One region of the Vibrio gangliei genome, then DNA from elsewhere that is predicted to be linked to it. Evidence: predicted binding sites of a transcription regulator. Region 1 holds the regulator's gene; the other holds the start of a gene.
The links. The regulator PurR, encoded in region 1, represses purine synthesis genes. The targets are predictions, from matches to a motif close to TNANGNAAACGTTTNCNTNA.
Positions count from the first base shown of each region.

Region 2: the regulator PurR is predicted to act here: its motif matches at 4,081-4,100, upstream of purT (formate-dependent phosphoribosylglycinamide formyltransferase).

Region 1 covers NZ_AP021869.1:1,466,899-1,472,594, reverse strand. Annotated here, with positions in the region: gene Vgang_RS06695 (ABC transporter permease) at 1-1,466, opposite strand, end outside; gene Vgang_RS06690 (ABC transporter substrate-binding protein) at 1,564-2,709, opposite strand; gene purR (HTH-type transcriptional repressor PurR) at 2,971-3,975, opposite strand; gene elyC (envelope biogenesis factor ElyC) at 4,198-4,995, opposite strand; gene cmoM (tRNA uridine 5-oxyacetic acid(34) methyltransferase CmoM) at 5,108-5,696, shown strand, end outside.
Region 2 covers NZ_AP021869.1:1,195,396-1,201,091, reverse strand. Annotated here, with positions in the region: gene Vgang_RS05450 (tellurite resistance TerB family protein) at 1-153, shown strand, start outside; gene sbcB (exodeoxyribonuclease I) at 275-1,699, shown strand; gene Vgang_RS05440 (CidA/LrgA family protein) at 1,744-2,124, shown strand; gene Vgang_RS05435 (CidB/LrgB family autolysis modulator) at 2,124-2,810, shown strand; gene cdd (cytidine deaminase) at 3,086-3,982, shown strand; gene purT (formate-dependent phosphoribosylglycinamide formyltransferase) at 4,158-5,333, shown strand; gene Vgang_RS05420 (thiopurine S-methyltransferase) at 5,398-5,696, opposite strand, start outside.

The DNA.
Region 1 (5,696 bases):
GTTGGATAGCTTTGCCAGGGCCCATCTAAGCTCAAATAAATATATGGAAAAGCAAAAAACAGATGTGACCAAATAACCCACAGCCAATAATATTCTTGGTTTATCCAAAGCGTTGTGACTTGTAAGCCAAACAGCAAAGAAAGCTGAGGAATGAGCATTGGCAGAGCAATCACATACATGGGTAAACGTAGGCGAAAATGTTGCCGATATTCTTGCGCAATAATGGCAAATATTAACGCGATGATCGTACTGGCTACGGCAAGGCATAGGCTAGTTTGAATCGCTTGTTGAATGTATGGCCATTCGCTTATCCAAAAGCGCAAACTCCAATCTGATGGGAGTAGCTGCGGAAATTGCCAACGTTGTGCGAAGGTCCAAACCAGCAGGGCAGGCAAACATAATAAACTCACCGCCATGAGCACAGGAGCAACCGCTGAAGTCATAGTGGACTGGATAGCCGAGTTGATAGACAGCGGTGAGAAAATGGAAGAGGACGATTTACCGTAAACGCTGTCAGCATTCTTTTTGCCAGAGGTAAGCCAGCCGCGAGCATAATGAAGTAACAGACGTTCGATAAAATACACCAAACCAATCAATGCGCTACAGAGCAAAAACAAACACAACGCTCCGGCAGCAGCGCGAGGCAATAAAGACAAATCAGGCTCGTTAAACCATTGCCAAACCAATACGGCAAACGTCGGTGGATGCGTTGGTCCTATGATTAAGCTGACATCCACCACTGAACTTGAGTAAGCCATAATGGCAAAAAATGGAAAGCGCATGTGTCGAAGCCATTGTGGCAAGATCACTTTCCACCATGTCTGTGCAGCTGAATAACCTAAGCTTTGTGATACCGCTAAGGTTTGCTGAATTCGTAAGTTATTTAAAATGGGTAAACTCATTAACACCAAAAACGGCGTTTCTTTAATCGCAAGTGCCAGAGTCAGCCCAAGGCCAAGATTATCTTGTACGTTCAACCAACCTTGAGTGTTAAAAGTGCTAAAAGCAGAAAAAACACTGTTTAATGCACGTGCGAACCAACCTGTATCTGAAAATAAGAATAAGAAACCCACAGCAAAAGCGACATGAGGCAAGGCTAATAAGGGCGATAATAACTTTTCCACTTTATGCCAAGCAGGACGATTCCAATAGGCTTGCAGTATTGAAAACGCCATGATGGTCGCTAAAAAAGTACTCGTAATTGCAGAGAACATACTCAGACAAATTGAATGCATTACCGCGGGCCAATCCGCCACTTTTTCGAACCCAGTCAGTGAGAACTCGAATAAGCCCAAGGGGGGAATAATGCCGAAGGCAGGGCTAAGCATACCGATTAAGCCGGGAATGATGGGAAAGATACACAGCAACACAACGAAAGCATAACCCAAGCGCAGCGAGACTTTACTGGATTGGCTTTTATTCAATATTCGTCGATTTAATAGAGTGCTATTGAGTCGGTTACTCATTTTAGTATGCCTGCTTTTAATAGGCCTAGCTTCACTATCCCTTTTTTTAATAGACATGGTCCTTTGAATTGCTCCTCGACGTAACGCCATCAATATTTTATTGGCTATAACGTTCAAGCCAAGCCTGTTCTAATGCGGTTTGCCAGCTAGGATGTGGCTCAGGCAAGGACGGGTAGAGTTTGGTCTTTTGTGCGCTGCCAGTTAAGTATTGCGGCTGCAAAACGGATGGATCCCCCCAAATATTGATGTCGCCTTTACGAGATTGCGCTTCAGGGCTGAGTAAGAAATTGATCACCACTAAAGCGCCTTGTTTGGAGTTAGCATTCCATGGAATAGCAAGAAAATGAATGTTCGATAAAGCCCCCTGTTTCCACGCGTAGCTTGCGGTGCTTGAAGCAAGTTTGCCACTGGCTTGCGCGGAGAAAACTTCATTGGGATTGAAGGTGATCGCCAAATCAAGTTGGTCATCATCCAAAAGTTGAATCATTTCCGCTTGGCTAGTTGGAAACTGTTGACCTTGTTGCCACAAGAAAGGCTGCAAAGCATCTAAATAGCGCCATAATGGTTGAGTGAGTTGAGCAAAAGCCTCTGTGGTAACGGGTTGCTGTAATGCAGGATCTTGCTGGCTAAGTTCAATCAATAATGACTTTAAAAAACTGGTGCCATGAAATTGTGGCGGCTTAGGGTAGCTAATACGGCCTGGGTGCGCTTTAGCATACTCGAGCAGATCTTGCGCTGATTGAGGAGGCGAGGCTAGCTTGTCACGGTCATAAATATAAACCAGTTGTCCTACACCCCAAGGCGCTTCGAGCCCGTTGGTTGGTTCGGAAAAATCATCAGTGACAGGTAAAGCCATATTTACTTTTTGCCAATTAGGTAATGTCGATACAAACGGGCCAAAAAGTAATTGGTTGTCTTTCATTGATTTGAAGTTTTCACCATTAATCCAAACCAAATCGACACTGCCTTGCTGATTTTTATTGGCTGTTTTTTCTGCCAGCAAGCGGGCGGTGGTTTCAGAAATATCGGAAACTTTAACATGGTGTAGAGTTACACCATATTGTCGTTTCACTTCTCTACTTACCCAACGTAGATAATCATTAATTTCTTGGCTACCACCCCAGGCATTAAAATACACATCTTGCCCACGAGCTTGTTTTTCAATGGTTTGCCAGTCGCTATCCTGAGAGGCCATAGCAAATAGAGGCAGTAATGAAAGTAAACCAAGGCTAATCCAGCGCATTGTATCTGTCCTTAATATCCATCGTATTTGAAGCTTTAGCTTTGTTGGCAGCTTTTATTCGCTCCGCTAACTTGGGTATGAAAATTTATGTAATTAAGCGTAGTGGAATATAAGACATAACATCACGCGAAAAAATTTCAGGTTATCGCTAAGTTAATCTGAACTCAGGATAAATTAATCAAAATCCAGCGAATAAAAATAAGGCGCATCTAAATGAATAGATACGCCTTGTAAATGTTTGCAGTGATAATACTAGAAATACTATTTAAGCGTTTTCACCGATGAACGTTCTACCATTTCAGGGAACATTTCGAAGGTTTGTTTAGCGTGATTTTTATCTTTAATGCGTTCTAATAAGATTTCAACCGCGTTCTTACCTAAACGACGCTTAGGTTGGTGAACCGTCGTCAACGGTGGTGAGAAATAAGGAGAAATATCAATGTTGTCGTAACCGATCACGGAAATATCTTCCGGTACACGCATGCCTTTTTCTTGCAGACGGCTCATTAAGCCTAGCGCCATGATGTCGTTAAAACAGAATACCGCAGTTGGTTTTTTATCCATTGCCAAGATTTTATCGGCAGCGATAACGGCAGTATCACACTCGAAGTTCCCTTCTAGTAACCACTCGTCTCGTAGTGTTAAGCCTTTTTCTTCTAACGCACGGCGACAACCTGCAATACGCTCTTGGCAAGCCACCTTTTCAAAATGCCCACTTAAACAAGCAATATCAGTGTGACCTCGTTCTAGTAGATAGCGTGTTGCGATGTAACCACCTTCTTCTGAGTTATCGATGATTTTATCGGCTTTGGATGTTTCTGGGCCCCAATCCATCACAACTTTAGGAATATCTGGGTGACCATCAAGCATTTCACGCAATTCTTCATCTAGGTCAGAACACATAACCAATAGGCCATCGACACGTTTGCCAGCCAACATGCGGATATAATCACGTTGTTTGTCAGAGCGGCCACCGGTGTTACACAAAATTAGGGTATAACCTTTGCGGTAACAGTAGCTTTCAACACCATCAACGACTTCGGCAAAGAATGGGTTAGTTGACTGTGTCACTAACATACCAATGGTGCTGGTGGTATTGCATTTCAAACTACGAGCCACGGCGCTTGGGGCATAATTGAGTTCTTTCACTGCGGCCATAACTTTCTCTTGAGTTGTCTCTGCAACAAAACGAGTTTTATTGATGACATGTGACACGGTCGTTGTGGAGACTCCAGCAATACGTGCAACATCTTTGATTGTAGCCATAGTGAATTTCCTTTATGCCGACCATACAGCCGGAACGATGATAGTTAATTGGATACTAAAAACATAAAAGTCGCCATTAATCAGCGACTTAATAATATAGATGCGTAGTTTTGATAAGATTTTAGTCTTAAATGCCATGCCTGACAATCAGATATGGCATTTTTATGAACAAACTTTGCAGGACGCAAACGATAACGTAAGTCTTATTGCGTGTAAATTGCTTTATTCTGCCGGCGCGCTATTTGCCGTGTTTTGAGTGTTAGAAAGTGTATCACGTAAAGATGACCACCAACGACCCAACAATTCATGCCAATAACGCTCACTTTGTTCTAAGTATTGAGCTTGAGGTGAATACTTGTCCCATGCTTGTTCAATGTTATCAAACGCAAGATAGTTGGTTGGGGCTGGGATGGGTTCCAAACCCGCTTTGCGAAACTCTTTCATGGCACGCTTCATGTGGCTCGCAGAAGTCACTAACACCATGCGTTTATTTCCCACGAAACCGGCGGCTTGATGGGCTTCATCCCAAGTGTCTTGTGCATTTTCTAATAAGATGATGTCCGATTTTGCCACACCAAGTGATACAGCAACATTAGCCATCATACGTGCGTTACTGACAGAACTACCCGCACCGTAACCAGATAAAATCAATTTTGCACCCGGGTACAGTCGTAATACACGAATGCCTTCGGCTAAGCGCATTAAACCATTGCGTGAAAGTTCAGAAGTCGGTGGTATGTCATCATCCACCGTGTGGCCACTGCCTAAGACCATGACGTAATCCAAGGTGCCATCAACCGGTAAAAAGGCTTTGTAAGCACGCTCAGTCGGTTTCAATAAAGAAGTAGAAAGAGGTTGGAATGAAAAGAGAAAGATCCCTGTTAAAGAGATAAAAGTGAGAATACAACCCAAGCCTCGTTTATAAGTAAACATGATCAAAAACAAGCCGAGAAAGCCAAGGATTAACATGGCTGGCAGCGGCATGAACAATGCGCCGATTATTTTTTTCAGTTCAAACATTTTAAATAGCCCAAAAATTCATCATTCAGCGGATAAAAGAGAGTATTTGCTTTATTCCTGTAATTGCTGTGACAGAATACACGCAAAATTCAGTTATCTTAAATGAAAAAATATGGCTAACGATCGAAATTTCGATGACATCGCACATAAATTTGCGAAAAATATTTACGGTTCGGATAAAGGAGATATCCGCCAAGTCATCGTATGGCAAGATATAGAAAACGCATTGCAACGCCTGCAACATGCTGACAAACCTTTATCCATCTTGGATGCGGGCGGCGGCTTGGCACAAGTATCTCAAAAACTCGCTCAGCTCGGTCATCAAATTTGCTTATGTGATGTGTCGAGTGAAATGCTGGCTCTCGCTCGGCAAGATGTAGAAAAAAATCTTTTATCTGCCAACTTTCGATTTGTTCATTCTCCTATTCAAAACTTGCATAAGCATGAATCAGAGCCTTTTGATTTCGTTTTATTTCATGCCGTTATGGAATGGCTTGAGCACCCTCAACAGGTCTTGAATGATGTGCTCGATAAAGTGAAACCGGGCGGAATAGTATCTGTGATGTTCTACAATCATCACGGACTGGTTTTGAAGAACGTAACTTGTGGTAATATCCCTCACATTTTGCAGGGAATGCCACATCGTAAACGGTTTAAATTGCAACCACAGAAAGGGTTGTTACCGGAAGATGTGTACCAAT
Region 2 (5,696 bases), 270 kb from region 1:
CGCTTTGATTTAATTCAGTCTTTATGGCAAGTGGCTTATGCAGACAATCAGCTCGATCCGGTTGAAGAAGCAATTATTCGTAAAGTGGCTGAGCTACTGTATGTCAACCATAGCGATTTTATTCGTGCTAAATTATCGGTCGCTCCAGAGTAATAAAGTACCGTTTTTATACGATACAAGCCTCATTATGGCTAAACTGTTCTCAAGCGTTTCTTTACACCTAGGTTCAAGGTAATATATCGCCTCTTAACCTATTCATATTTTGGAAGTTCCTATGAGCCATGACAACGCCCCAACCTTTTTCTTTTTCGATTACGAAACTTGGGGTGTCAGTCCAGCTAAAGATCGCCCAAGCCAATTTGCTGGCGTACGTACCGATATGGACTTCAACATCATTGGCGAACCTTTGGTGATTTATTGTCAGCCACCGAGCGATTATCTGCCTTCACCGGAAGCGGCATTAATCACAGGCATCAAGCCACAAAAAGCCGTAAAAGATGGATTACCAGAGCCTGAATTTATTCGTCGTATTCACGATCAACTCTCGACCCCCAATACCATTTCATTAGGCTATAACAGCATTCGTTTTGACGATGAAGTCACCCGTTATACGCTTTACCGTAACTTCTATGACCCGTATGCGTGGTCCTGGCAAAATGGTAATTCTCGCTGGGATTTACTCGACATAATGCGTACTTGCTATGCTTTACGTCCTGAAGGCATTAACTGGCCAGAAAATGATGAAGGCTTTCCAAGTTTCAAGCTTGAGCACCTATCCGTTGCCAATGGAATTGAACACAGTAATGCTCACGATGCGATGGCCGATGTGATCGCTACTATCGAGCTGGCGAAAAAACTGAAACAAGCGCAACCGAAATTGTTTAATTATCTCCTTAGCATGCGTCATAAGCGTAAGCTCAATGAGTTAGTCGATATCGTGAACTTAACCCCATTAGTGCATGTCTCTGGCATGTTTGGCGTGCAATGTTCTAACATCAGTTGGATTGTGCCGATGGCGTGGCACCCGACGAACAACAATGCGGTCATTACCGTCAACTTGGCTATGGACCCAACGCCATTGATCGAGCTAGATGTAGAAACATTACATCAACGTTTGTACACCAAGCGTGATGACCTTGCTCCCGATGAGTTACCCGTGCCGTTGAAATTGGTTCACCTGAATAAATGTCCTGTATTGGCACCGGCAAAAACATTAACCGCTGAAAACGCGGAGCGAATTGGGATTGACCGCGAGCAATGCTTAGCAAACCTTGCCAAGCTCAAAGCACATCCAGAAGTTCGAGAAAAACTGATTGGTATTTACAACATTGAACGTGATTACCCGCAAGATAATAACGTTGATACCCAGCTCTATAATGGTTTCTTCTCACCTGCCGACAAAGCAACGATTGATATTATTCGTGAAACTGAGCCAGAGAAACTCGCCGGGCTAGAGCTGTCGGTGAGCGATCCACGCATCGAACCACTATTGTTCCGCTACCGCGCTCGCAATTTCCCATGGACATTAACCGAAGCCGAGCAACAAAAATGGATGGCCCACTGCCGTGAATACTACGAAGACAATATTGAAGATTACATGTTGAACTTAGAAAACCTTGTTCACGAGCATGAAAGCGATGCCGCAAAAATGGATATTCTCAAATCAGTTTATCAATACGTTCAGTCTTTAATATCTTAGGTCCAATATCGATTTATACAGTTAGGAAGTTTGAGGAGTTACCGTTGTTCAGCAAGTTGCTCAATTATGCGCTGTCCTTTGCTCTGATTATGGTGAGCTTATGGGCAGGCAATGCCATTCAACACTTTTTTTCGTTATCGGTCCCCGGCAGTATTTTCGGCATGCTGATTTTGTTCGCCTTACTGGCTTCAGGCATAGTGAAAGTTCGATGGGTTAAACCTGGAGCACAATTTATCATTCGGTATATGATCATTTTGTTCGTACCGATCAGTGTCGGCTTAATGGATCACTTCCCTGTATTGCTTGATAACGCACTGTCCATTTTTGCTAGTAGCATAGGCGCAACGACTATTGTTCTGGTCCTGCTGGCTTTAGGCTTACAAAAAATCTTAACCGACAAGCCAAAGCATAAGGAGAAATCCTAATGTGGTTACTCCTTACCTTCGCCGTTTTTTTTGCTGTACGTTGGTTTGCTAATAAGGTGAAACATCCGCTCGCCAACCCCCTATTACTCAGTATTGTCATCATCATTCCGTTGTTACTCGCACTGGATGTACCTTATGAAGTGTACTACGCACAAAATAGTTGGATGACCTATTTATTACAACCCGCCGTCGTTGCTCTGGCTTATCCACTCTACGAACAACTACCTCAAATTCGCCAAAACTGGAAAATTATCTTTTTAGCTTGTGGCGTCGGCAGTGCAATGTCGATGTTAACCGCTGGGCTTATCGCCGTGGCACTGCATACCGACCCAACGTTAGTGGCGAGTTTAATGGGTAAATCAGTCACCACGCCAATTGCGATGGAAGTCGGTAAAAGTTTGGGCGGAGAGCCCGCCATTGCCGCAATTTTAGTGCTGATTGTCGGTGTGTTTGGCTCGGTGTTTGCCTATCCGATTTATTCAATGTTGGGTGTGACGCATCCGATTGCTCGTGGCTTAACCATGGGCACCGTCTCTCACGCCTTAGGTACGGCGAGTTGCGCTGAGAAAAATGCCGAAGATGCCGCTTTTAGCTCTTTAGCATTGGTAAGCTGCGGCATCATTACCTCCATACTTGCCCCGTTATTCTTCGCTTTTTGTCTTTGGGTTGGCGGTATAATTGGCTGATAGCCGCAGGTCCAGAGCCCTCTTTAATTCCAATTGATGAAATAAAAAAAACGTGACACATTCATTTCATCAGACTCAATAACAAAAAATGGGCATTCAGTTGCCCTTTTTTATCAATTCATAACAACAAATTCGACTCAGCTTGTACTTTTATACATTGATGATAGCTATCTTGTCACCTTGACCCCATAATTTGATTCAAAGCACATTAAAAATGAAATGGATAAATATAATTTCATAAAAGTGAGATATAAACCTTAAAGGAATTTCCTCGTATGACTCAACATATTCACCCTGAATCACTGAAAAACCTACCGCAAGCTGTTGTTTCTCAAATCACGTCTCTTATGCAAGCTGACGGTTTTAGTGGTCATTTTTCAGCACAGCAATACCAAACATTACTCGCCACCTCAAACATGACAGACACTGAATTCAAATTAGCCCTACTGCCTATTGCTGCAACACGAGCATATTGCGGGATTTCTCATTTTCATGTGGGTGCGATTGCTGAAGGACACTCTGGGAATGTGTATTTTGGTGCAAATATTGAAATCCCAGGAGTACAACTGAATCAAACCGTTCACGCCGAACAATCCGCGATCAGCCACGCATGGATGAAAGGGGAAACTGGCATTAAAAACATCACCATCAATCACACACCATGCGGACATTGCCGCCAATTTATGAATGAACTGAATCAAGTTGACGAACTTTCCATTCAACTGCCTAACCGCCCTTCTTATTCTTTAGCGGATTTATTACCTGAATCCTTTGGTCCTAAAGATTTAGACATTGAAGCTCGTCTAATGGATTCAACTCGTCAAAATTACCGCTTTGATAACGCAACATCAACTATTGTCAATGCCATTGAAGCATTAAACCTTAGCCATGCACCTTATACACATAACCACAGTGGTGTCGCTTTGCAAACTCAGTCTGGTGGGCTTTATTCTGGTGCTTACGCAGAAAATGCCGCATTCAACCCAAGCCTACCTCCTCTACAAGTGGCGATTAATTTATTGTTGCTCGCCGGTGAAAAGCTAGAACATATCACTACCGCGGTATTAGCTGAAAATGCGAATGGAAGCATCAGCCACTTAGCGGAAACCCAAACAACATTAGAAGCCATCAATCCCGATATTACGCTCGAGTACCTTTCACTCAGTCAATAAGTCGCACTTAAACCAACAAAGCTGCAACTTCAAGTAAGACAGGTAATAAAAGCCCACTGAACAATCAGTGGGCTTACAAATAAAATGTGACGCAACGCTTGCGCAAACGTTTGCCTGGCAGGTAAAATCCAACACAAATTTTATGTCTTTCTCTTTTCTATACAGGAATACACAAATGTTTGGTACTGCAACAGCTTCTTCTGCAACAAAAATTATGCTTCTAGGCTCTGGTGAATTAGGCAAAGAAGTCGCCATTGAATGTCAACGCTTAGGCTTAGAAGTCATCGCATTAGATCGTTATGCAAATGCCCCAGCGATGCAAGTTGCACACCGAAGCTATACCGTTGATATGCTCGATGGTGATGCGATTGAAGCAATTATTGCTAAAGAAAAACCAGACTATGTCGTCCCTGAAATTGAAGCCATAGCAACTGACAAACTGGTTGAATTAGAGCAAAAAGGCTTAAATGTAGTCCCTACTGCTAATGCCACCAAACTCACCATGAATCGTGAAGGTATTCGCCGTTTAGCTGCAGAAGAATTAAACATCCAAACTTCCCCTTATCGATTTTGCGATACTTTTGAAGAATTTGAGCAAGCGATTGAATTTGTCGGGATGCCATGTGTGGTTAAACCAATCATGAGCTCATCTGGCAAAGGTCAAAGTGTGATTAAAACCTCAGCAGACATGCAAAGTGCTTGGCAATACGCGCAAGAAGGTGGCCGCGCTGGCGCAGGTCGAGTGATCATTGAAGGGTTTGTTGATTTCGATTATGAAATCACGCTTCTTACCGTTCGCGCTGTTGATGGGGTGCATTTCTGTACGCCGATTGGACACCGTCAAGAAGATGGCGATTACCGTGAATCATGGCAGCCACAAGCCATGACTGAAACTGCATTAAAAGCCGCTGAACAAATGGCCGAAAAAGTGGTTAATGCTCTCGGTGGCTATGGTTTATTTGGCGTAGAACTCTTTGTGAAAGGTGATGAAGTCATATTTAGTGAAGTTTCCCCTCGCCCACATGATACCGGCATGGTGACGTTAATTTCACAAGAGCTTTCTGAGTTTGCTCTACATGTACGTGCTTTTACTGGACTACCGATCAATTCAATTGTTCAATATGGCCCTTCTGCATCGGCTGTCGTGCTAGCTCAAGGCACATCAAACAACATCCAGTTTTCAGGACTACAGGAAGCATTAGCGATGTCACAAACTCAAGTACGTTTGTTTGGTAAACCTGATATTGATGGCCGTCGTCGTTTAGGTGTGGCGTTAACCCGCCGTGAAGATATAACAAGTGCGGTTTCTGATGCAGTTGAAGCGGCAAGTAAAGTGAAGGTAAGTTTCTAGCAACTCGAAATTCGAAGGCAGTACCAGCTAGCGACTGCCTTCAAACAACCCCTCGGCCCTATCCTCAATCCGATTCGATTAACCACACTTCCTCAGCAAAGCGAGATAATCCTTTTTGAATACGTGGGTGAGTTTCATCAGCCTCGTCACGTTGTAAGTGAGTAATGTTAAATCCCGCAAACAAAACTTCAATTTCAGATTTGGGCACGCTAAATGGCGGTCCTTGCATTTCGGATTGTGGATAATCCAAGCTGATAAGTAAAATTTTACCGCCTGGTGCAAGCAAAGACTTAATCCGTTCAGCGTAGATAGCGCGCAATTCCGGTGGTAATGCTATTAATGCTGCGCGGTCATAAATACATT